DNA from 3 places in the Massilia sp. NP310 genome. Region 3 is predicted to be linked to each of the others. Evidence: predicted binding sites of a transcription regulator. Region 3 holds the regulator's gene; each other region holds the start of a gene.
The links. The regulator FNR, encoded in region 3, switches genes on or off when oxygen is low (the NO sensors DNR and NnrR bind a similar motif). The targets are predictions, from matches to a motif close to TTGATNNNNATCAA.
Positions count from the first base shown of each region.

Region 1: a site for FNR is predicted at 4,290-4,303, ahead of KY496_RS20125 (CehA/McbA family metallohydrolase). Genes of this name have one in related genera too.
Region 2: a site for FNR is predicted at 3,345-3,358, ahead of KY496_RS03110 (agglutinin biogenesis protein MshI). Genes of this name have one in related genera too.

Region 1 covers NZ_CP080379.1:4,577,333-4,584,105, reverse strand. The annotation lists gene KY496_RS20140 (serine hydrolase) at 1-7, opposite strand, end outside; gene KY496_RS20135 (M1 family metallopeptidase) at 4-1,860, opposite strand; gene KY496_RS20130 (TMEM165/GDT1 family protein) at 2,024-2,599, shown strand; gene KY496_RS20125 (CehA/McbA family metallohydrolase) at 2,603-4,213, opposite strand; gene KY496_RS20120 (LysR family transcriptional regulator) at 4,352-5,254, shown strand; gene KY496_RS20115 (RidA family protein) at 5,310-5,720, shown strand; gene KY496_RS20110 (GH92 family glycosyl hydrolase) at 5,848-6,773, shown strand, end outside.
Region 2 covers NZ_CP080379.1:669,543-676,315, reverse strand. The annotation lists gene mshL (pilus (MSHA type) biogenesis protein MshL) at 1-702, opposite strand, end outside; gene KY496_RS03125 (hypothetical protein) at 717-1,076, opposite strand; gene gspM (type II secretion system protein GspM) at 1,061-1,729, opposite strand; gene KY496_RS03115 (hypothetical protein) at 1,726-2,373, opposite strand; gene KY496_RS03110 (agglutinin biogenesis protein MshI) at 2,370-3,302, opposite strand; gene KY496_RS27345 (type II secretion system protein) at 3,498-3,977, opposite strand; gene KY496_RS03100 (type II secretion system F family protein) at 4,176-5,408, opposite strand; gene KY496_RS03095 (GspE/PulE family protein) at 5,420-6,773, opposite strand, start outside.
Region 3 covers NZ_CP080379.1:1,822,203-1,828,975, reverse strand. The annotation lists gene KY496_RS07945 (SDR family oxidoreductase) at 1-904, shown strand, start outside; gene KY496_RS07940 (transporter) at 966-1,781, shown strand; gene KY496_RS07935 (DMT family transporter) at 1,815-2,753, opposite strand; gene KY496_RS07930 (AraC family transcriptional regulator) at 2,812-3,582, opposite strand; gene fnr (fumarate/nitrate reduction transcriptional regulator Fnr) at 3,588-4,349, opposite strand; gene KY496_RS07920 (cytochrome ubiquinol oxidase subunit I) at 4,577-6,073, shown strand; gene cydB (cytochrome d ubiquinol oxidase subunit II) at 6,078-6,773, shown strand, end outside.

The sequences.
Region 1 (6,773 bases), 2.8 Mb from region 3:
TCATCATTGCTTGCCCATCGCCTTGTCGACGCTCGATTGCGTCTCGGGGTGGTAACGCTCGCGCGCCTTCTTGTAGATGCCTTCGGCCCAGGCGCGGTCGTCCGGTTTCTCGCGCAGCGCGGCGTACAGCGGCACCACGAACTTCTGGCGGCCGACGCTCATCAGGAAAGCCTCGAGCTGCGGACGCACGGCGCGGTAGCCGGCGTGCACCGAGGCGCGATAGAAGCGGAACGCGACTTCGTTGTTCTTCGTGTTGGCCAGGCCGTAGGCGCGGTCGAGTTCTTCCAGCTTTTTCGCATCGGCTTTGTTGTCGATGTCGTTCAGGAACTTCATCCACTCGGCGGCGTTCCAGTCCTTGGCCTTCAGTTGATCGGTCGAGACCGTGCCCTTGATCCAGCCGTCGATCGAGGCATTCAGCTGCGCCAGGCGCTGCGAGACGGCGCGTTGGCCGCTTTGCGGGATGCCGGGACCGTAGATCCACTCGTCCAGCTCGGCCTCGCTCATGATCTTCGGATTCTTCGCCAGCAGGTTCTTGCGCAGGTAGTCCAGGAACTGGTCGTTGGTCACGCTCTGGAAGGCGTGGCCGTCGAACCAGCCGCGCAGGAAGGTGTCGAAGGCGGCGCGGCCGGCGCGCTGCTCGAGCGTGTGCAGGAACCAGGCGCCCTTCGGATAGGCCAGCGAGGTGTCCGGGTAGTATTCGGCCGAGGTGTCCGGCTGGCGCGAGACCAGCGCCTGCTTCGCTGGCGGCAGGTCCTTCAGCATCTCCAGCGCCTCTTCCTGCTCCAGCTGCAGGTTCATGAGGGCGACTTCCTTGCCGTAGATCTCCTCCAGGATGCGGGTGGTGACATAGGTGGTGAAGCCTTCGTTGAGCCACCAGTGCTTCCACGAGGCGTTGGTCACCAGGTTGCCCGACCAGCTGTGCGCCAGTTCGTGGGCGATCAGGTCGACCAGGCTGCGGTCGCCCGCGATCATGGTCGGGGTAAGAAAAGTAAGGCGCGGGTTTTCCATGCCGCCGATCGGGAACGACGGCGGCAGGACCAGCATGTCGTAGCGTCCCCAGCGATACGGGCCGTACAGCTTCTCGGCCGCTTCCACCATCTTCTCGGTGTCTGCCAGCTCGTACTCGGCGGCCTTGATGCGCTGCGGCTCGGCGTAGACGCCGGTGCGCCCGCCGAGCGTGCGCGCTTCGAGCTCGCCGATGCCGATCGCCAGCAGGTAGGAAGGAATCGGCTGCGGCATATTGAACTTCCAGCCTCCCTTGCCGGTGGCCTTCATGTCGTTATCGGCGCTCATCACCACGCGCAGGCCTTGCGGCGCCTCGATGCGCGCGCTGTAGGTGAAGCGCACCGCCGGCGTGTCCTGGATCGGCACCCACGAGCGGGCATTGATCGCCTGCGACTGGCTGAACATGAACGGGTGCTTGCCCGACATGGTCTGCACCGGCTGCAGCCATTGCAGCGCGGTGGCGGTCGGCGCGGTGCGGTAGTGGATGCGCACCTTCTTTTGCTGGTCCGGCAGCTTGACGTGCAGCGGCTGGCCCTTCTCTTCGTCGAACTTGCCGAGCGAGTAGTCGGCCTTGCGCCAGGCGCCTTTCGCATCCTGCGCCTCGATCTTCGAGATCGTCAGCTCGCGCGTGTCCAGGTCGAGCGTGGTCGCCTTCTTGTCCAGCCAGTCGAGGGTCAGCTCGGCATAGCCGTCCAGGCTTTTCTTCGCGAAGTCGGCCTTCAGGTCCAGGTGCAGGGCGGTGGTCTTGACCTGGTCGTATTTGGCGTAGCTGAGGGGATCGAGTGCGAAGGCGTAAGCGCTCCAGGCGCCCAGGAAGGCTGCGGTGCTGGCGCGCAGCAGGGTACTTTTGTTCATGGTCTCTCGCAGGGAAGGTCGGCCCGGCAGGCCGAGGCGGGTGCAGGATAGCATGCACGCCTGGCCAGCGAAAGCGCGCCGCCCGCGCGATAAATACACATGCCGGCGCAGCGACTTGCCGCGTCTGCTATGATCGCGGCCTTCCTCCTGCTTCACCCGACTGATGGACGCCTTTCTCGTCTCGACCGGCATCGTGGGCCTCGCCGAGATCGGCGACAAGACCCAGTTGCTGGCTTTCCTGCTCGCCGCGCGCTTTCGCCGCCCCCTGCCGATCGTGTTCGGCATCCTTGTCGCGACAGTGGCCAACCACGCCTTCGCCGCCGCCGTCGGCGCCCTCGTCAGCGAGCTGCTGGGCCCTGGCGTGATGCGCTGGGTGCTGGGCCTGTCCTTCCTCGGGATGGCCGCGTGGGTATTGACGCCCGACGAAATCGACGCCGAGGAAGCGCAACTGGCGAAGTACGGCGTGTTCCTGACCACCCTGATCGCCTTCTTCGTGGCCGAGATGGGCGACAAGACGCAGGTCGCCACCGTGGCGCTGGCCGCGCGCTATGAATCGATGGCCGCCATCGTCGCCGGCACCACCTTCGGCATGATGCTGGCCAACGTGCCGGCGGTGTACTTCGGCGAACGCATCGCGAACCGCGTGCCGCTCAAGCTCGTGCACGGCATCGCGGCGCTGATCTTCGCGGTGCTCGGCATCGCGACCCTGCTGGGGATGGGCGAAGGCCTGGGGTTCTAATCCTCATTCCTCCTGCATGACCCACACCGGCGCCGACCACAGCACGTTGCCGTCGTCCTGGGTCACCTTCGCATAATAGAAGTGCGCGCCCGGACTCGGGGTGAAGGTGGTCTCGGCCTGGTCCGACATCTGGGTGACCGTGCCCTTGCGGCCCGGGACGCCTTCCATGATCGCGACCGAGGCTGCCTTCCGGCCGGTTGAACTCGCAAAATTCGCCACCAGCGCGAGCGGTCCGCGATTGGTGAAGCGCTCGCCCATCATCCGTCCGTTCGCGGTCAGGACCAGTTGCGAATCCTTGTCCATCGTCGCGAACACGCGGCGCGCCTTGAGCGCTTCGACGAAGGTGGCGCGGCTCAGGGCCGCGCCGTTCGGCAGCAGCACGCCGGTGCGGTTGGTGAACGACGCGCCCCAGTTGGCGCAGTGGTTGTCCTGGTTGGTGCTGAAGGCCAGGCGGTAACCCGCTTCGAGCAGGCGGTTGCAGGCGCCTTCGAAATTGCTGCGGCGGGTCTCGGTCTCGTCGACGTTGGTCGAGAACGCGGTGCTGTTCATCACCTCGCACAGCGCCATCGCTTCGCCGCCGTCCTCGGTATAGGCGAGCGGCACGCCATCGACCTGGAACTGGCCCGCGTGCGCCGGATGGTTGAACTGCCCCACCCAGCCGCGCTCGCGCATCAGCGTGTACAGCGCCGCATAGTCGCCCTTGGGAGTGCGCGTGTCGGCCATCAGCTCGCCTTTGGCATTGGTCTCCCATCCGAGCAGCTCGTCGCTGTTGAAGATGTTGATATGGCCGCCGTTGTTGATGACGCCCCATTCCAGACCGTACACCGCGAGAAAGTCCGGGTGCTTTTTCGAGAAGCTGGCGGCGCTTTCCAGGCCGGCGCGGTACAAGCCCTTGGCGGCGGCGGGGTCGGCGTCCGGCGCGCTGCCCTCCGAGCCGTCGTACATGTGGTTGTGTTCCGAGGCGACCAGGATGTCGAGGCCGCGCCCGCGCGCATAGGCGAAGGCGTGGTCCGGGCCGTGCGGCGACTTCAATGGCGATTGGGCGCCCTTGCACTCGGCGATGTCGGCGCCGCCGTCGCTGTGGTTGGTCTGGCTGTGCAGGTTGCCGAGATAGACCGTGTAGGGCAGCGCCCCGGGCGCCGGCGCGGCGGCCGGCGCGAAGGCGCGCGCCAGCGGCGAGAATGCCGGCATGGCTGGCAGCGGCGGCGCGCCGACCGCGATCTCCCAGTCCTGCTCGACTTCCTCATGCGCGTCGCCGCGCACGGTCGCGCGCAGCCGGACGCGATAGATGCCGCTCGGCGCCGGCGCCAATCCCAGGCGGCCGGACCATGGCACGGTAACGGTCATGGCCTCGCCCGTGAACGGCGCCGCGCCGCGCCAGCGCAGGGCGACGCGGCCGTCGGGCCGTACCAGCTCCACCCGCCAGTCGACGGTGGCCGCGCGCGCCAGGCCGGGATAGGCAAAATGCAGCGTGAAGGTCCGCCCTTGGGCCGCGCCGGCCTGGAACGGCGCGAGCAGGGTGGCTTCGAATTCCTGGTGTTCTGCGGGGGCGGCTTGCGCCAGGCTGCAGCACAGCGACAGGGCCAGAAACGGGGAGAGGAATGAGGTTTTCATGATGCAATTTTTGCAATTTCATACCTCATTCATATTGACCAGCCTCCCATAAAAATTGTCATTTCGTCCATTGGCTTTGATGAATTTCAATCATGACAACTTGCAACGGACGAGATAGCCGTTTATGTTGGCAGTCTCATGATCGACAAGCTCGAACTCACCCACCTGCGCACGCTCGACGCCCTGAACCGCTTCGACACCATCTCGGCGGCAGCCGAGCACCTGGACGTCTCGCAGCAGGCGGTCAGCCTGCAACTGAAGAAGCTGCGCGCCATCCTGGGCGACCCGCTGTTCGTGCGCACCGGCCAGGGCATGGCGCCGACGCCGTATGCGAAGCTGATCGCGCCGCACATCGGCCAGGTGCTGGCCCAATTGAGCGGGATTCCCCTGCCCTTCGAGGTCCGGCCCGAACAGGCCGAGCGCACGCTGGTGATCTCGGGCACCGACTACACGCAGAAGGTGATCGTGGCCGACCTGGTGCGCACGCTGAGGGCCGAGGCGCCGAAAGTGAAGGTGGCGGTGGTCGACATCGAGGTCAGCGCCCTCACCCGCAAGCTGCACCAGGGAGAAATCGACCTGATCTTCACGGTGGATGGATACGTGGCGCCCGGGCTGGTGACGCAGCCCCTGTTCCTCGAGCAGTACCGCTGCGTCACCGGCAACCGCGCGCTGGCCGAGGGCGGCGTCATGCCGCTCGAAAAGCTGGCGGAGCAAGACTTCATCGTCACCAATCCGGGCATGGCCAGTTTCACGGGATCGGCCGACGGCTGGTTCGCGCGCCAGGGATTGCAGCGGCGCGTGGTCGCGTCGGCGCCGTCCTTCTTCATGGCGCTGGAATACCTGAAGGGATCGGACCTGGTCGCGTTCATGCCATCGCGCCTGCTGCCCTGCGAGGGAGTATTCGAGATCGCGCTGCCCAAGTACCCGCCCGGCTACCAGGTCGTGGCCGCCCACCATCCGAATGCGCAAAACGATGCTTTCATCACCTGGGTGCTGGAGCGGGTCGGATCCGGCCTTGTATCCGCTACAAGCCGCGCTTGATTGCGGCGGCGGGCGCGCATGCCTAAGCTGGCGCCTTTCAACGCAAGGAACCCGCATGAGCATCGAACGCATCGATCCCCCTGCCCTGTACGACGGCGCCCCGCATGGCCTGTCCCACGCGACCATCGACCATGACACCGGCCTGGTGTTCGTATCGGGCCAGGTCGACTGGGACCGTGAGTACAAGGTCAAGCACACCACCCTGGCCGAGCAGACCGAAGGCGCGGCGCGCAACCTGATCGCGGTCCTGGAGGCCGCCGGGTCCTCGGTCGAGCAGATCCTGCAGCTGCGCGTCTACGTGCGCGGCGAGATCGGCGAGCACCTCGAGACCGTGGCGCCGATCCTGGTGCGCCACCTCGGCCTGCCGCGCCCTGCCCTGACCGGCATCGGCGTGGCCTCGCTGGCGTCGCCCGACACCCTGGTCGAAATCGAAGCGGTCGCCAAACGCCGCGCGCAAAATGTTTAGTAAACCGGCTAAACAGATGGGCTGAAACACGGTAAAGATTGCTTGGAAACCAGTCTCCACATATAAGTTTCACTTGGGTATAGTGCAAAAAACAGGCGGCGTCGCTGCTGCCACGTGTGGAGACCTCATGACGGCCAGACTCAATTTCGGACAACTCTCGATCGCCGCCAGTGCGGCATTCTTGTTTAGCGCAACTCCCGTCCTGGCCGCCGCGCCGGGCAGCCCGGCCGAAGCCGTGGACGTCTTCATCGGCACCGGCGGCGACGGCCACACCTTCCCCGGCGCCAGCCGTCCCTTCGGCATGGTGCAGCTCAGCCCCGACACGCAGCACCGCCACTTCCGCCAGAGCTATCCCTGGGCCTCGGGCTACAACTACGCCGACAGCTCGATCCTCGGCTTTTCGCACACCCACTTCTCCGGCAGCGGCCACTCCGACCTGGGCGACGTGCTCCTGATGCCCTACAGCGGCGAGACCAAGCTGGAGCCGGGCTATCCGGAGCGTCCGTTCTCGGGCTACCGCTCGCGCTTCTCGCACGACCAGGAAAAGGCCGAGCCGGGCTACTACGCGGTGCGCCTGAAGGACCATGAAGTCGATGTCGAGCTGACCGCCAGCGAGCGCGTGGGCCTGCACCGTTATAAATTCAAGGCCGGCGAGCCGGCCAAGGTGCTGCTCGACCTGCGCACCAGCATCTACAACTACGACGAGAAGAACCTGTGGGCGCGCCTGCGCGTGCGGAGCAGCACCATAATCACCGGCATGCGCGAGACGCGCGGCTGGGCGCCCGGCCGCCAGGTGCACTTCGCGATCCAGTTCTCGCGCCCGATCGACACCCGCCAACTCCTGAACCGCGAAGAATCGATTCCGTATCGCGGCTTCGCTCCGCCCGGCAAGACCCCGGCCGACAAGGCGCTGGTCGAAGGCAAGCAGCTGATGGCCGACTTCAACTTCGGCGTGCCGCAGGACGGCACGCTGCTGGTCAAGGTCGCCCTGTCGGCGGTGAGCGAAGACAATGCGATCGCCAACCTGGCCGAGATGCCGGGCTGGGACTTCGA
Region 2 (6,773 bases), 1.2 Mb from region 3:
GGAGCGGGTCTGGACGTCGGTGCTGTTGAGCTGGCGCTGGCCGTTCAGGTTGTTGCCGTTCTGGCCGTTCTGGCCGTTCTGGCCGTTCTGCCCGTCCTGGTTGCCGAAGCCCTGCCCCATCCCGCCGCTGTTGTTGCCGCCGTTGTTACTGTTATTGCCGGCGTCCGCCACCGAGGTCGAGGACACGCGCGTGTTCGACATCCCGCGCCGGCTGGCGGTCAGGTAGTTCACCTGGAACATCCGGGTCTGCATGGTCAGCGGACGGATGCTGATGCGCGCGCCATCGATCCTGTAGTCGTAGCCGTACATGTCGCGCACCGCTTCCAGCGTCTCGACCAGGGTCACGTCCTTCAGGTTGGCGCTGATATTGCCGCTCACGTCCGGGTGCACCAGCATGTTGTAGCGGGTGCCGGCCACGATCGAGCGGAAGAACTGCTGCGCCGGCACGTTGTTGAAGGCGACATTGAAGCGCTCCTCGAGCGCCGGCCGCGCTTTCGGCAGCTGGCTGGCCAGGGTCGCGGCCGGCGGCAGCAGCGCATTGGCCACCGCATCGTCGACCGCCGGGCGCGGCGCCGGCTGGCTGTTGGCCTTGGCCATCTCCTGGGCGATGGCGTCGTAGGTGGCGTTCGGCGGCGCGCTCTGGCAAGCGGCCAGCAACAGCGCCGCGGCCAGCGCGCAGGGAGTCGCGAAAAGCTTCGTCATGGTGGAATCCCTTGTCATTTGGCGGCCGGCGTCATGCCCGGCAGCGGCGCGTCCATGCGCAGCACCTGGCGTTCGCTGCCGCGCACCAGCACGACCTCGTTGGCGCTGACGCGCGCCACGCGCGCGCCCTTGAAGGTCTCGCCCAGGCGCACCGTCTCGCCGTCGATCACGGCCACGTGACGGCCGCCCGCATGGCGCGCGATCAGCACCGATTGCAGGCGCGGCGCATCGTCGGCGGCGGTGGCCTGCGGCGCGATCCGGTCCATGCCCGGCGGCGGGCGGGTCGGGTCGAGCAGCGCCTGCGCGCTCGCGGGTTGGGCCAGCGCCAGGCAGGCCAGCACGGTCAGGAACAGGTTCTTCACAGCTTCATCCATTGTCGGTCCAGGCTCAGGGTATGCAGGGTGAGCGTCAGGCGCGCGGCGGGATACTCCTCCACGTCGAGCTGGGCGCGGCCCCAGAACATCCGGGTCGGCATCGCATCGAGTGCGCTCATGTAGTCGACCATGTCGAGATAATTGCCGCGCACCGTGACTTCGATGCCGTGGCGGTACAGCAAGGGGGCGGCGGCCGGCGCGGGCGCCGGCGCCGGCGTTCCCGGTCCCGCCAGCGGCTCGACCGGCAAGGTGCGCATCGACACCAGTTTCAGGCGCCCGTTGGCGCGCAGGATGCCGTCGATCAGCGGCCCCATGCGCTCGGGCGGCACCAGGCCGTGCTCGATGGCCAGCAGCTGGTCGCCAAGCTGGCCCATCTCCTGGCGCAGCGCATTCAGGCGCGTGCGCGCTTGCGCGTCGGGGTCGTGCTGGAAGGCTTGCACGCGGCCGGTGATGGCCTCGTCGATGGCCGCCATCCCGCTGCGCTGCTGGGCGATCTGGGCGCGCAGCGCCTCCTGGGCCGCTTCCATCGGCGCCAGCACCAGCGCGTGGCCGAGGAAGGCCAGCAGCGCGCACGCCGCCAGGCACACCAGGGCGCGTTCGCGCAGCGACAGCGCGTCGATGCGCGCGCGCAGGGTCAGGATCCGCTCCTTCATTTGCCCTGCTCCTCAGGCACCGATTGCAGGCTGAATTCGATGTAGGGCGCCGGGCGCGTGGCGGGCTTGCCGTCCGCATCCGGCACCTGCAGCGGCGCGGCTTCGCCGATCTGCAGGCTGGCGAACGACTTGCCTTGCATCAGCGGCTCATGGGTCAGGCGGTTCAGGTAGCCCGGCACCATGGCCGGATCGACCGTGCGGCCCTTGATCCCGATCTGCGCGCCGCCGGCGCCGACCGTCACGCCGGTCAGCCACAGGCCTTGCGCGCTCTGGCGCGCCAGCGCCCTGAAATAGCCGGCGAAGCCGCCCGTGTCGCCCAGTTCGCCGCGCGACAGCGCACCGGAGATGTGGCGCATCGCGGCCAGTTGCGTGTTGGCCTCGGCGATCTGCGCCTCCAGCGTCGCATCCTTCTGGCGCGGGACGAATTCGCGGTTGGCCGACGCCAGGCGCGCCTGGCGTTTCTCGAGCTGGACGGCGCCGCTGTCGGCCTGGCGCCGCAGTTCGGCCGTTTCCATCTTGCCGATGACGGCGAGGATGGCGACGCCGGCGAGCACGGCGCCGACCGCCAGCGCGATGGTGGCGCTCGACAGTACCTGCTTCTGCGGCTGGAAGGCCGGATTGAACAGGTTGATCTGTTGCTTCATGCGGCCCCGCCTTCGCGCAGCGCGGCGCCGATCGCGAGAAAGAAACGCTGCTGCTGCGCCTGGTCCGCCAGCGCGGGCGTGCGCGACAGGTCGAATAGCGTGGCCAGGTCGAGCGTCTCGACCGGCGTGTACAGATTGCTCGACAGGTATTCGTCCAGGCCGCTCACGGCCGACGGTCCCAGCACCAGCTTGGCAACGCTGATGAAGGAGTACTGGCGCTCGAAATGGTCGAGCGAGCGTTGCAGCTCCAGCGTGATCTTGTCGAAGGCCTGGTGCTTGCGCTCGTGGTCCGGCTCGAGCAGCTGGGCCAGGGTGACGTCGAAGCGGCGCGACAGGTACAGTTCGCCGCGATACGACACGGTCAGCAGGCCGCCGTCGTCGCCGAACGAGAGCATGGCGACGCCGCGCCCTTCCGGCTCCAGCATGGCCGACACGTTACGCTGGGCCATCTCGGGGATGTCGATCGCGTGCAGGTCGACTTTCGCGTCGAGGAACAGCTTCTGGCGCGGCTGGATCACGGTGTTGCGGGCGGCGACCGCGAAGATCGATTGCTGGGCGCGCGCGTTGGCGTCGAGCGGGATGTCGAGCACGTCGATGGTGGCCTCGAGCGCCGGAAAATCGAGGATGTCCTTCAGGCGCCAGCGGATCGCCGTCTTCATTTCCTCGCGCGGCACGTTCGGCGCTTCGACGTTGAGGATCTGGTATTCGCCGCCGGACAGCAAGGCGATGCAGTGGCGCAGATGCGCCTGCACGTCGCGCCCGGCCTTCTCGAGCGCGTCGGCTCCGGTCGATCCCGGAAGGAACTGGGCCAGATGCACCAGCGGCTTGCCATCCGGATGACGCTCGACGCTTGCAAGCGCCATGCCATCGCGATGGAGCGCCACGGTCAGCCAGCCATCCCTTCTTTTCGCTTTCTTAAACAAACGCATGCAAGCTGTGTCGGTGATCGTACATTGTCGGCTTTTGAAGACTTGATTATAGACAAGACGCACGCGCCGGAATCGTAAAAAATCGCTGATCCAGCGCAAGTTGGCCGCCGAGTGTGGTCAGAAAGCACAAGCACGCGGGCTGTCCATAAACAAAAGGCGCTGCAATCGCAGCGCCCGTCGTGCATCAGGCGAAACTTACTCGCACTTCAGGTTGCTGGCGAGGGCGATGACCGGCGCGGCATTGGCGCTGGCGGCTTCCGTATAAGTGACATGGCAGGTCGTCGCGAGCGCGGAAGGCACGCTCTTCGGCGTGATTTTCAGCACCGTGTCTTCGTCGGCGACGGTGTAGTCATCGGTGCTCAATCCGGCGGCGGCAGCGAGCTCGGTCGATGCATTCGCGTAGCCGGTGGTTCCCATCGGAACGTTGATGCCGCCTTCGACCTGGAACACGCCGTTCTGCGGATTCGGGTTGATCAGGGCACGGCCATGCAGCATGGCCGAGGTCGACGCCAGCGAACCCTTCACCGCATTCAGGCTCGCGATGCGCGCATCGCCGTTCAGGCCGGAAAACTTCGGCAGCGCGGTGGCGGCCAGGATGCCCAGGATGACGATCACCACGATCAGTTCGATCAGGGTGAAACCACTCTGCGCCTTTTTGTTGAAACTGGTTTTCATTCTTTTTTCTCCGTTACGGTGGTGGGGACGAGTGGCCGTCCTGCTGAACATGTACTTGCTGCTCAATTCTACCGTGAGAAACTGCAACTTTGATGTCTTGAGAGCAAAAGGATCGCTTAAAGGCAATGTTTCATTGATGGAATTTTAAGTTTGCTCAAGCCGATGCGTTCTTTTTGCAACAGCGCGCACCGCGTGCGCCTATTTCGGATGGATCGCCGCCTGCCCCAGGTCCCACATCGGCATGAAGATCCCCAGCGCCAGGACCAGCACCATCGCCCCCAGGAAGGTGATCAGGATCGGCTCGATCTGGCTCGACAGCGTCTTGAGCTCGTAGTCGACCTCGCGCTCGTACATCTGGCCGATCTCATCCATGAGGTCGTCGATCGACCCGGTCTCTTCCCCCACCGCGATCATCTGCAGCACGATCGGCGTAAACACGTTCGCCGCCGTCGAGGTGCGCAGGATGCTGTCGCCGCGCTCGACGCCGTCGCGCATCTGCTCGATGCGCGAACTCAGATAGGCGTTGTCGGCCGTCTGCGACACCACGGTCAGCGCATGCACGATCGGCACCCCGCTGCGCATCGACAGCGCGAAGCTGCGCGCGAAGCGGGCCATCGTGCCCTTGTGGATGATCTTGCCTGCGATCGGCAGGCGCAGCTTGTAGCGGTCCCACGCCAAGCGCCCCTGCGCGGTGCGGGTCCAGGCCCTGAATCCGAACCAGGCCAGCGCCACGGCGCCGGCGATGGCCGGCCACCACTTGACCGTGAAGCCCGAGGTGGCCAGCAGCACACGCGTCATCAGCGGCAATTCGGACCCGAACGACTTGAACACCGAGGCGAACTGCGGAATGACGAAGATGTTGACCACCACCATGGCGATGACCATCGCGATCACCACGAAGCTCGGATAGCGCAGCGCCGTCTTGACCCGCTCGCGCATGTCGCGGTCGAATTCCAGGTGGTCGAACAGGCGCAGGAAGACTTCTTCCAGGCGTCCCGTCATCTCGCCGACCTTGACCATCGACAGGTAGAACGGCGAGAAGCAGCGCGGATGGCGCATCATGGCGGCGGACAATTCCCTGCCCGCGTCCAGCGACTCGCGCAGGTCCTTGATCACGCGGCCGAACGCCGGACTGATCGCCGACTCCTGCAGCCCGGCCAGGCCGCGCATGATCGGCACGCCGGACTTGAGCAGGGTATGGATCTGGCGGCTGAACAGCTGCACGTCCATCGACGTGACCTTCTTCTCGAACAGGCGCTCGCGCCAGCCCGGGCCACCGGTCGTGGCGCGCTTGCGGGTGACGGTGATCTCGGTCGGCGTCACGCCGCTGCCGAACAGCTGGTCGGCCACGGCCCCGCTGTCGGCGCCTTCGAGCACGCCCGTTACCTGCTCGCCGCGTCCGTTGCGGCCCTTGTAGGCGAAATATGGCATGGGCTTCTAGATCAGTCGTCCATCTGGTTACTGACCCGCATCGCCTCGGCGATGGTCGAACGCCCTTGCACCGCCAGGCTCACCGCGTGGCGGCGCAGGGTCTCGCCGCGCATCTCGGTGTGGGCGACCTTGAGGAAATGCCCCGGATCCGGATGATTGACCGCGTCGGTGACGGCGCGCGTCATCTCCAGCAACTCATAGACGCCGGTGCGGCCGCGATAGCCGGTGCCGTTGCAGTGCGAGCAGCCCTTGCCGTGATAAAAGCGCGTGGTCGCGGCATGCTCGCCCAGTTCGGCGCGCAGCCAGTCGACCTCGTTGGCGGCCGGCTGGTAGTCGACGCTGCAGCTCTCGCAGATCACGCGCACCAGGCGCTGCGCCAGCACCGCCTGCAGCGAACCGCTCACCATATAGCGCGGCACGCCCATGTCCATCAGGCGCAGCGGGGTCGAGGCGGCGTCGTTGGTGTGCAGCGTCGACAGCACCAGGTGGCCCGTCATCGCGGCGCGCAGGCCGATGGCGGCGGTTTCCTGGTCGCGCATCTCGCCAACCAGCACGATGTCCGGGTCTTGCCGCAGCGCCGAGCGCAGCACGCGCGCGAACGACAGCTCGATCTTGTCGTTGACCTGCACCTGGTTGATGCCCGACAGGCGGTATTCCACCGGATCCTCGACCGTGATGAGCTTTTTCTCGACCGAGTTCAGTTCTGACAAGGCGCTGTACAGCGTCGTGGTCTTGCCGCTGCCGGTCGGCCCGGTCACCAGCACCAGGCCGTTGGGCCGGGCGACGATGGCGCGAAAACGCTCGACCAGCCGCGCCGGCATGCCGATCGCGTCGAGCCGCAGGTGGGCGGCGACCTGGTTCAGCAGACGCATGACAACCGATTCGCCGTACTGGGTTGGCATGGTCGAGATACGCACGTCGATGCGCTGGTTGCGCACCTTGACCGCGAAGCGGCCGTCCTGCGGCAGGCGTTTCTCGGAGATGTCGAGATCGGCCATCAGTTTCAGGCGCAGCGCCAGCGGCGTGGCCACCTTGAGGTCGGCCTCGGTCTGCAGGTGCAGCACGCCGTCGATACGGAAGCGGATCTGCAGCCGGCCTTCCTGCGGCTCGATGTGGATGTCGGATGCGCGCACCTGGGCCGCGTCGTCGAACACCGATTGCAGCAGCTTGACGATCGGCGCTTCCTCCAGTCCCGGATTGGCGGCCAGCGCGCCGAAGTCGATCGAGGCGTCGCCCAGGTCGGCCTCGACCTCGCGCGCCAGGCCCGTGATCTCGCCGGTGCGGCGGTAGATGCGGTCGATCGCGCCCAGGACCTCGGTCTCGTTGACCACCGCCAGCTCGACGCCTTTTTTAAGCAGGCGCGCG
Region 3 (6,773 bases):
CGACCTGACCGACGCCCAGGCCACCGCCAGCGCCCTGGAAGCGGCGCGCGATACGACCCACGTGTTCTACGCCGCGCTGAAGAGTGGGACCGACCTGCTCGACGAGGAGCGGATCAACGGCGGCATGCTGCGCAACCTGCTCGACGGCTTGAAGGCGGTCGGCGCCCCGCTGCAGCGCGTGGTGCACTATCAGGGCGCCAAGGTGTATGGCGTGCACCTCGGCGATGCCCAGGCGCCGTTCTACGAGGACGACCCGCGCCACATGACGCCCAACTTCTATTATGCCCAGGAAGACCTGCTGCGCGAGCGCGCCGCCGCCGGCGAGGTCGAATGGTCGATCCTGCGGCCCGACGTGGTGGTGGGCGACATTGCCGGCAATCCGATGAATATCGCGATGGTGATGGGCATGTTCGCCGCGCTCAGCAAGGACGCCGGCGCGCCGCTGCGCTTCCCGGGTACGGACAAGGTGTACTCGGGCGTGCTGGCCCAGACCACCGATGCCGACTGGATGGCGCGCGCCAGCGTCTGGGCCGCGCTCGATCCGGCGGCGCGCGGCGAAGCCTTCAACCTGGTCAACGAGCCGTTCCGCTGGGAGCGCGTATGGCGCCAGGTCGCGGCGGCCTTCGACATGGAGGTGGGACCGCCGCAGCCGTTCTCGCTGGCCAGGCAAATGCCGTTGAAGGCGCCGGCGTGGGAGCGCATCGTGCAGCGCCATGGCCTGCAGTCGATGCCTTACGAGAAGCAGGTCGGCTGGTGGTTCGGCGACTTCGTGTTCAATACCGAGTTCGACATGGTGTCGGACATGGGCAAGATCCGGCGCGCCGGTTTCACCGAAGCGGTGGAGCCCGGCGCGACGATCGTCAGCGCCATCGAGCGGCTGCGCGCCGCCCGCTGGCTGCCTTGAAGCGGCAGCTGGCGCCGGCTCGACCCTCGCATACCATGTCCAACCTCGTTTATCCGACCGCATGATGTTTCCATCAACCCTTACGCGCCCGCGCCGCCAGGCGGCGTTCCTGGTGCTGGCCTGCAGCGCCCAGTTCGCCCACGCCGACGACGGCGATGTCATCAATCCCGACCGCCCCAACGTCGCCAATTCCAGCCAGGTGGTCGGTGATGGCCGCCTGCAGCTCGAGATCGGCGTCAACTGGGATCGCCAGCGCAACGACGACCTGCACCTGCGCACCTTGAGCACGCCGGCGCTGCTGCGCATCGGCCTGGGCGACACGACGGAACTGCGCATCGAGACCGATGGCCGCAGCATCGAGCACGAGCTCGATCCGGCTAGTCGCGCGCGCACCACGACTGCGGGCTGGAATGCCGTGTCGATCGGATTCAAGTGGCATCTTGCCGACGGCGAGGGCGTACATCCGGCCCTGGGGCTGATCGGCTCAGCGGCGCTGCCAAGCGGCAGCTCGGCGCTGCGGGTCAAGGGTGTGCTGCCGCAGCTGGTGCTGGCGGCCGAGTGGGATCTGCCGAAAGGCTGGTCATTGGCCGTGACGCCGGGCGCCGGGGCCGATGTCGACGATGACGGCGCGCGCTACCACTACGGCATCCTGGCGGCGTCGCTGGGCAAGAAATTCACTGAACGCGTCCAGGGATTCCTTGAAGTGGCGGCGCCGCAGATCGCGTCCGCATCGCATGGCGGCGACCGGATGCAGGTCGACGCCGGCGTCAGCTGGCGCCTGAACAAGAACTGCCAGGTCGATGCGATGGTGGTGCATGGGTTGAATCGACATACGCCCGACCTGAGCCTGGCGTTCGGGCTGTCGGTGCGGCGCTGAGGTCGCCGCAGTTTCAACGCTGCGCCGACAGGATCAGTGCGCGCCCCGGTGCGCCGACGCGCACGAGACCACGCCCGCGACCAGCAACGCCAGGGCGGCGGTCTCGAACCCGCTCGGCCAGCGCGCCTCCCACAAGAAGCCGTACAAGGCCGCGAAGATGGTCTCGAACACGATCATCTGGCCCATCAGGCTCAGGGGCAGCGCGCGGCTGGCATGGTTCCACAGGGCGTTGCCGACCACCGAGCACAGGATGGCGACCGTGGTGACCAGGGCGCCGAACTGCATCCAGGCCGGCAGCGTGTGCGCGCCCGGCGCCAGCACGAAGGCCGGCATCGCCAGCGCCAGGGCCATCAGCCCGGTGACCACGCCCACCAGCAGGTTCCATTCATGCGGCGAGATCCCCTCGATGCGCGCCAGCCAGCGGCTGTTGTGCACCGCGAAGAGGGTCCATGACACCAGCGCGCCGAAGGCGCATGCCAGTCCGGCGGCCGAGCCGGGGCCGGACGCCGACAGCGACTCCCAGCCGATGCAGGCCAGGCCGGCGCCGCTCAGCAGCAGCGACGGCAGCAGGCGGCGCAGCGGCACCGCGTGACGGTCGCGCGAACCGACCAGGGTGACCGCGATCGGCAGCAGCCCGATCACGATCGAGGCCATGGCCACGCCGCCCAACTGGACCGCGTTGGCGAGGAACAGGTAGTAGACGATGTTGCCGGTGAGGCTGAGCCAGATCAGGCTGCGCCAGGCCGGCCAGCCGAGATGGCGGCGCAGCCGTCCCCAGGCCGGGGCGATCAGGATGGCGGCGACCAGGCCATAGGCCAGGTAGCGCCCGGCCGAGAGCTGGATCGGCAGGAATCCCGGCGCCAGTTCCGGCGCCAGGAAGACCAGGCCCCAGAGCGCGCCGGCGGCGATGCCCGCGCCGATGCCGAGCAGGGTGGAGCGGGACAGCCCGCCCGCGCCAGTAGCGATGTACATGATGAATCTCCTTTGAAGAGATTCTCGGATCCGGACGTGGGTCCGGTCTTGGCCGGGACTACCGCGGTGTTGGCGGTGTCTCCTGACCCGCACGCCGACAGGCGCCGGGTGTGGTGTCGAACACGCGGCGCATCGCCCGCGTCAGGCTGGCCTGGTCCGAAAAGCCGCAGGCGAGGGCGATGTCGGCCACGCTGCGCGCGCTGTGCGTCAACAGGCTGCGGGCGCAATCCAGGCGGCAGCGCAGCAGCCAGGCATGCGGCGTGCTGTCCAGCTCTTCGCGAAACAGCGCGTGCAGGCGGCTGACGCTCAGGTTGGCGGCGCGCGCCATCGACTCGGTGCTCCAGGCCAGGCCGGGCGCGGCCTCGATGCGCGCCAGCAGGGCGGCCAGGCGCGAGGTGGCGCGCGGCGCGTCCAGGCTCAGGGTGTCGAGCAGCAGCGGCACCCAGCCCTGCACCAGCGCGCGGGGCGGGGCGTGGGTTGGCGCGGCATCGCGCGCCATCACCCCCATGAACTCGACCAGCTTGCGCGCCGCGGGGCCAAGCGTGACGAAGGGCCGCTCCAGCAGGCGCTGCCACGGGCCACTGCCGAAGGCGGCGCCGTCGACGTCGACGATCAGGGAGCCGTTGGCACCCGGGCTCGATTGCGCATGCCAGGCGCCGGGCGCCACCAGCGCGCCATGCAGGGGATCGAGCCGGCCGCGCCGCGCTTCGATGTCGAGCACGACTTCACCGTGCACCGGCAGCACCAGCTGGGCGAAGTCATGGCGGTCGCCCCAGTGCACGCGGTCGTAGCTGCGCAGGTGCAGGTCGCACGCGGGCTGCGGCGTCATGGGCTTTACGCCATCGGGCTGCAGGCGTCGGTGCCGGCCGCCAGCGCCTTCAGCTTGACCGGATCGAGCAGGGTGACTTCGCGCTTGTCGACCTCGAGCCAGCCCTGCTTTTTAAAGCGCGACAGCAGGCGGCTGATGCTTTCGATGGTCAGGCCCAGGTAGTTGCCGATGTCTTCGCGCGACATGCGCAGCTGGAAGCGGTTGGCCGCATAGCCGCGGGCGGCGTAGCGCGCCGACAGGTTGACCAGGAACACGGCGAAGCGCTGCTCGGCGCGCATATTGCCGAGCAGGAGCATGACGTTCTGCTCGCGCGTGATTTCCTGGCTCATGATGCGGTGGAAGTGGCGCAGCAGCGTCGGCACCTCGCCGAACAGGTCTTCCAGGCGCGCGAACGGGATCTCGCAGACCTCGGAGTCTTCCAGCGCCACCGCATCGCAGTGGTGGGTGCCGCTGATCGCATCCATGCCCAGCAGCTCGCCGGCCATCTGGAAGCCGGTGATCTGGGCTTCGCCGGCGGCGTTCACCTGGTAGGTCTTGAAGTGGCCGAAGCGCACCGCGTACAGGTTGCGGAACGACTCGCCCACGCCGTACAGGCGCTCGTCGCGCTCCAGGCGGCGACGGCGGCCGATGATCTTGTCCAGGCGGTCGATCTCGGCGTCTTCCAGGCCCATCGGCAGGCACAGCTGGTGCATGCTGCACTGGGCGCAGGACTTGAGCGCATGGATGTTCAGGGGCGGCTCGGCTTGCCGGGACAGGGGCTGGCTCATGACGGATGGTCGCTTTGTTCAGTACACCGCAAATTATAGACCCGTTGGCTGAGCATTCTGGCCGGCAAGGCCGAAATTTGCACCAAATTGGGAAGTTTTCATGAACTTTTGTTGCGAACCGAGCGGCATGTGTTCAAAAACCACTCAACAATGATAAAAATGATATGGCCAATCGTGCGAGGCCGATGTCGTGATCTACTTGGCGCCATCGATACGGGGGAGTTTGCATGCTTGGTCTTACAGCCCTGGAACTGGCGCGCATCCAGTTTGCCTTCACGATTTCCTTCCACATCATCTTCCCCGCGATCACGATCGGCATGGCCAGCTACCTGGCCGTGCTCGAGGCGTGCTGGCTCAAGACCGGGCGCCAGGTCTACGTCGACCTGTACCACTTCTGGCTCAAGATCTTCGCCGTCGCCTTCGGCATGGGCGTGGTGTCGGGCATCGTGATGGCCTACCAGATCGGCACCAACTGGAGCTACCTGTCCGAATTCGCCGGCAGCGTCATGGGCCCGCTGCTCACCTACGAGGTGCTGACCGCCTTCTTCCTGGAGGCCGGCTTCCTGGGCGTGATGCTGTTCGGCTGGAACCGGGTCGGGCCGCAGCTGCACTTCCTGGCCACCTGCATGGTGGCCATCGGCACCCTGATCTCGTCGACCTGGATCCTGGGCGCCAACAGCTGGATGCAGACGCCGCAGGGCTACGCCATCGAGGGCGGGCGCATGATCCCGGTCGACTGGCTGGCCATCATCTTCAATCCCTCCTTTCCCTACCGCCTGATGCACATGGTGGTGGCGGCCTACCTGGCCACGGCGCTGATCGTCGGCGCCTCGGCCGCCTGGCACCTGCTGCGCGGACGCGACAACAAGAACGTGCGCAAGATGCTGTCGATGGCGATGTGGATGATCCTGCTGGTGGCGCCGATCCAGGCGGTGATCGGCGACTTCCATGGCCTCAATACGCTCAAGCACCAGCCGGCCAAGCTGGCGGCGATGGAGGGGCACTGGGAAAACACGCCGGGCGAGGCGGTGCCGCTGATCCTGTTCGGCATTCCCGACATGGAGCGCGAAGAGACGCGTTACGCGGTCGAGATTCCCTACCTGGGCAGCATCATCCTCACCCATACGCTGAGCGGCCAGTTCCCGGGACTGAAGGAGTTCCCGCGCGAAGACCGCCCCAATTCCCTGATCGTGTTCTGGAGTTTCCGGGTCATGGTCGGCCTGGGCCTGTTGATGATCGCCCTCGGGGCCTGGAGCCTGTGGCTCAGGCGGGGAGGGCGGATCTACGGCAAGCGCCTGTTCCTGCGCTTCGCCTTGCTGATGGGGCCGGCCGGCCTGATCGCCATCCTGGCCGGCTGGATCACGACCGAGGTCGGCCGCCAGCCGTGGGTGATCTACGGCGTGCTGCGCACCGCCGATGCGGTCTCGCCGCACAGCGTCACCACGATGGGCGTGACGCTGGCGATGTTCGTCGTGGCCTACGTCTTCGTGTTCGGCGCCGGCACCGTCTACCTGCTGCGCCTGATCAACAAGGGGCCGCAGCACTTCGCCCTGAACAAGCCGCCCGAGGGCGGGCCGGGCGAAGGGCGCACGCCGATGCGGCCGCTGTCGGCGGCCAACGTCGACAACGACGACAGCATCGAAGGCAATATCGACGACAATCCCGTCCAAGGCGCTGACCGCGGCGCCGACCGCGACGGCGGCAACCCACCGACGCGGAGCTGACACCATGGGCATCGACACATCCGTCATCTGGATCCTGATCATCTTTTTTTCCGTCTTCATGTACGTGCTGCTGGACGGCTTCGACCTGGGCATCGGCATGCTGTTCCCGTTCACGCCGAAGAAGCGCGACCGCGACACCATGATGAATTCGGTCGCGCCGGTGTGGGACGGCAACGAGACCTGGCTGGTGCTGGGCGGGGAGGGGCTGCTGGCGGCCTTCCCGGTGGCCTACGCGATCATCCTCTCGGGGCTCTACCTGCCGCTGATCTTCATGCTCATCGGCCTGGTGTTTCGCGGGGTGGCCTTCGAGTTCCGCTTCAAGGCCAAGGAGCACGAGCGCCACCTGTGGGACAAGGCCTTCATCGGCGGCTCGGTGGCGGCGGCCTTCTTCCAGGGCGTGACCCTGGGCGGCTTTTTGGACGGCATCACGGTCTCGGGCCGCAGCTTCGCCGGCGGGCCGCTCGACTGGGTCGCGCCGTTCCCGCTGCTGGCCGGCGTGGGCGTGATGATCGCCTACACACTGCTGGGCGCCACCTGGCTGGTGATGAAGACCGAGGGCGAGCTGCAGGCGCGCATGATCCAGGTCGCGCGGCCTTTCGCCTGGCTGCTGCTGGGGGCCATCGTCGCGGTCAGCATCTGGACCCCGCTGCGCTTCGCGGCGGTGGCCGACCGCTGGTTCACCTTCCCCAACATCGCCTTC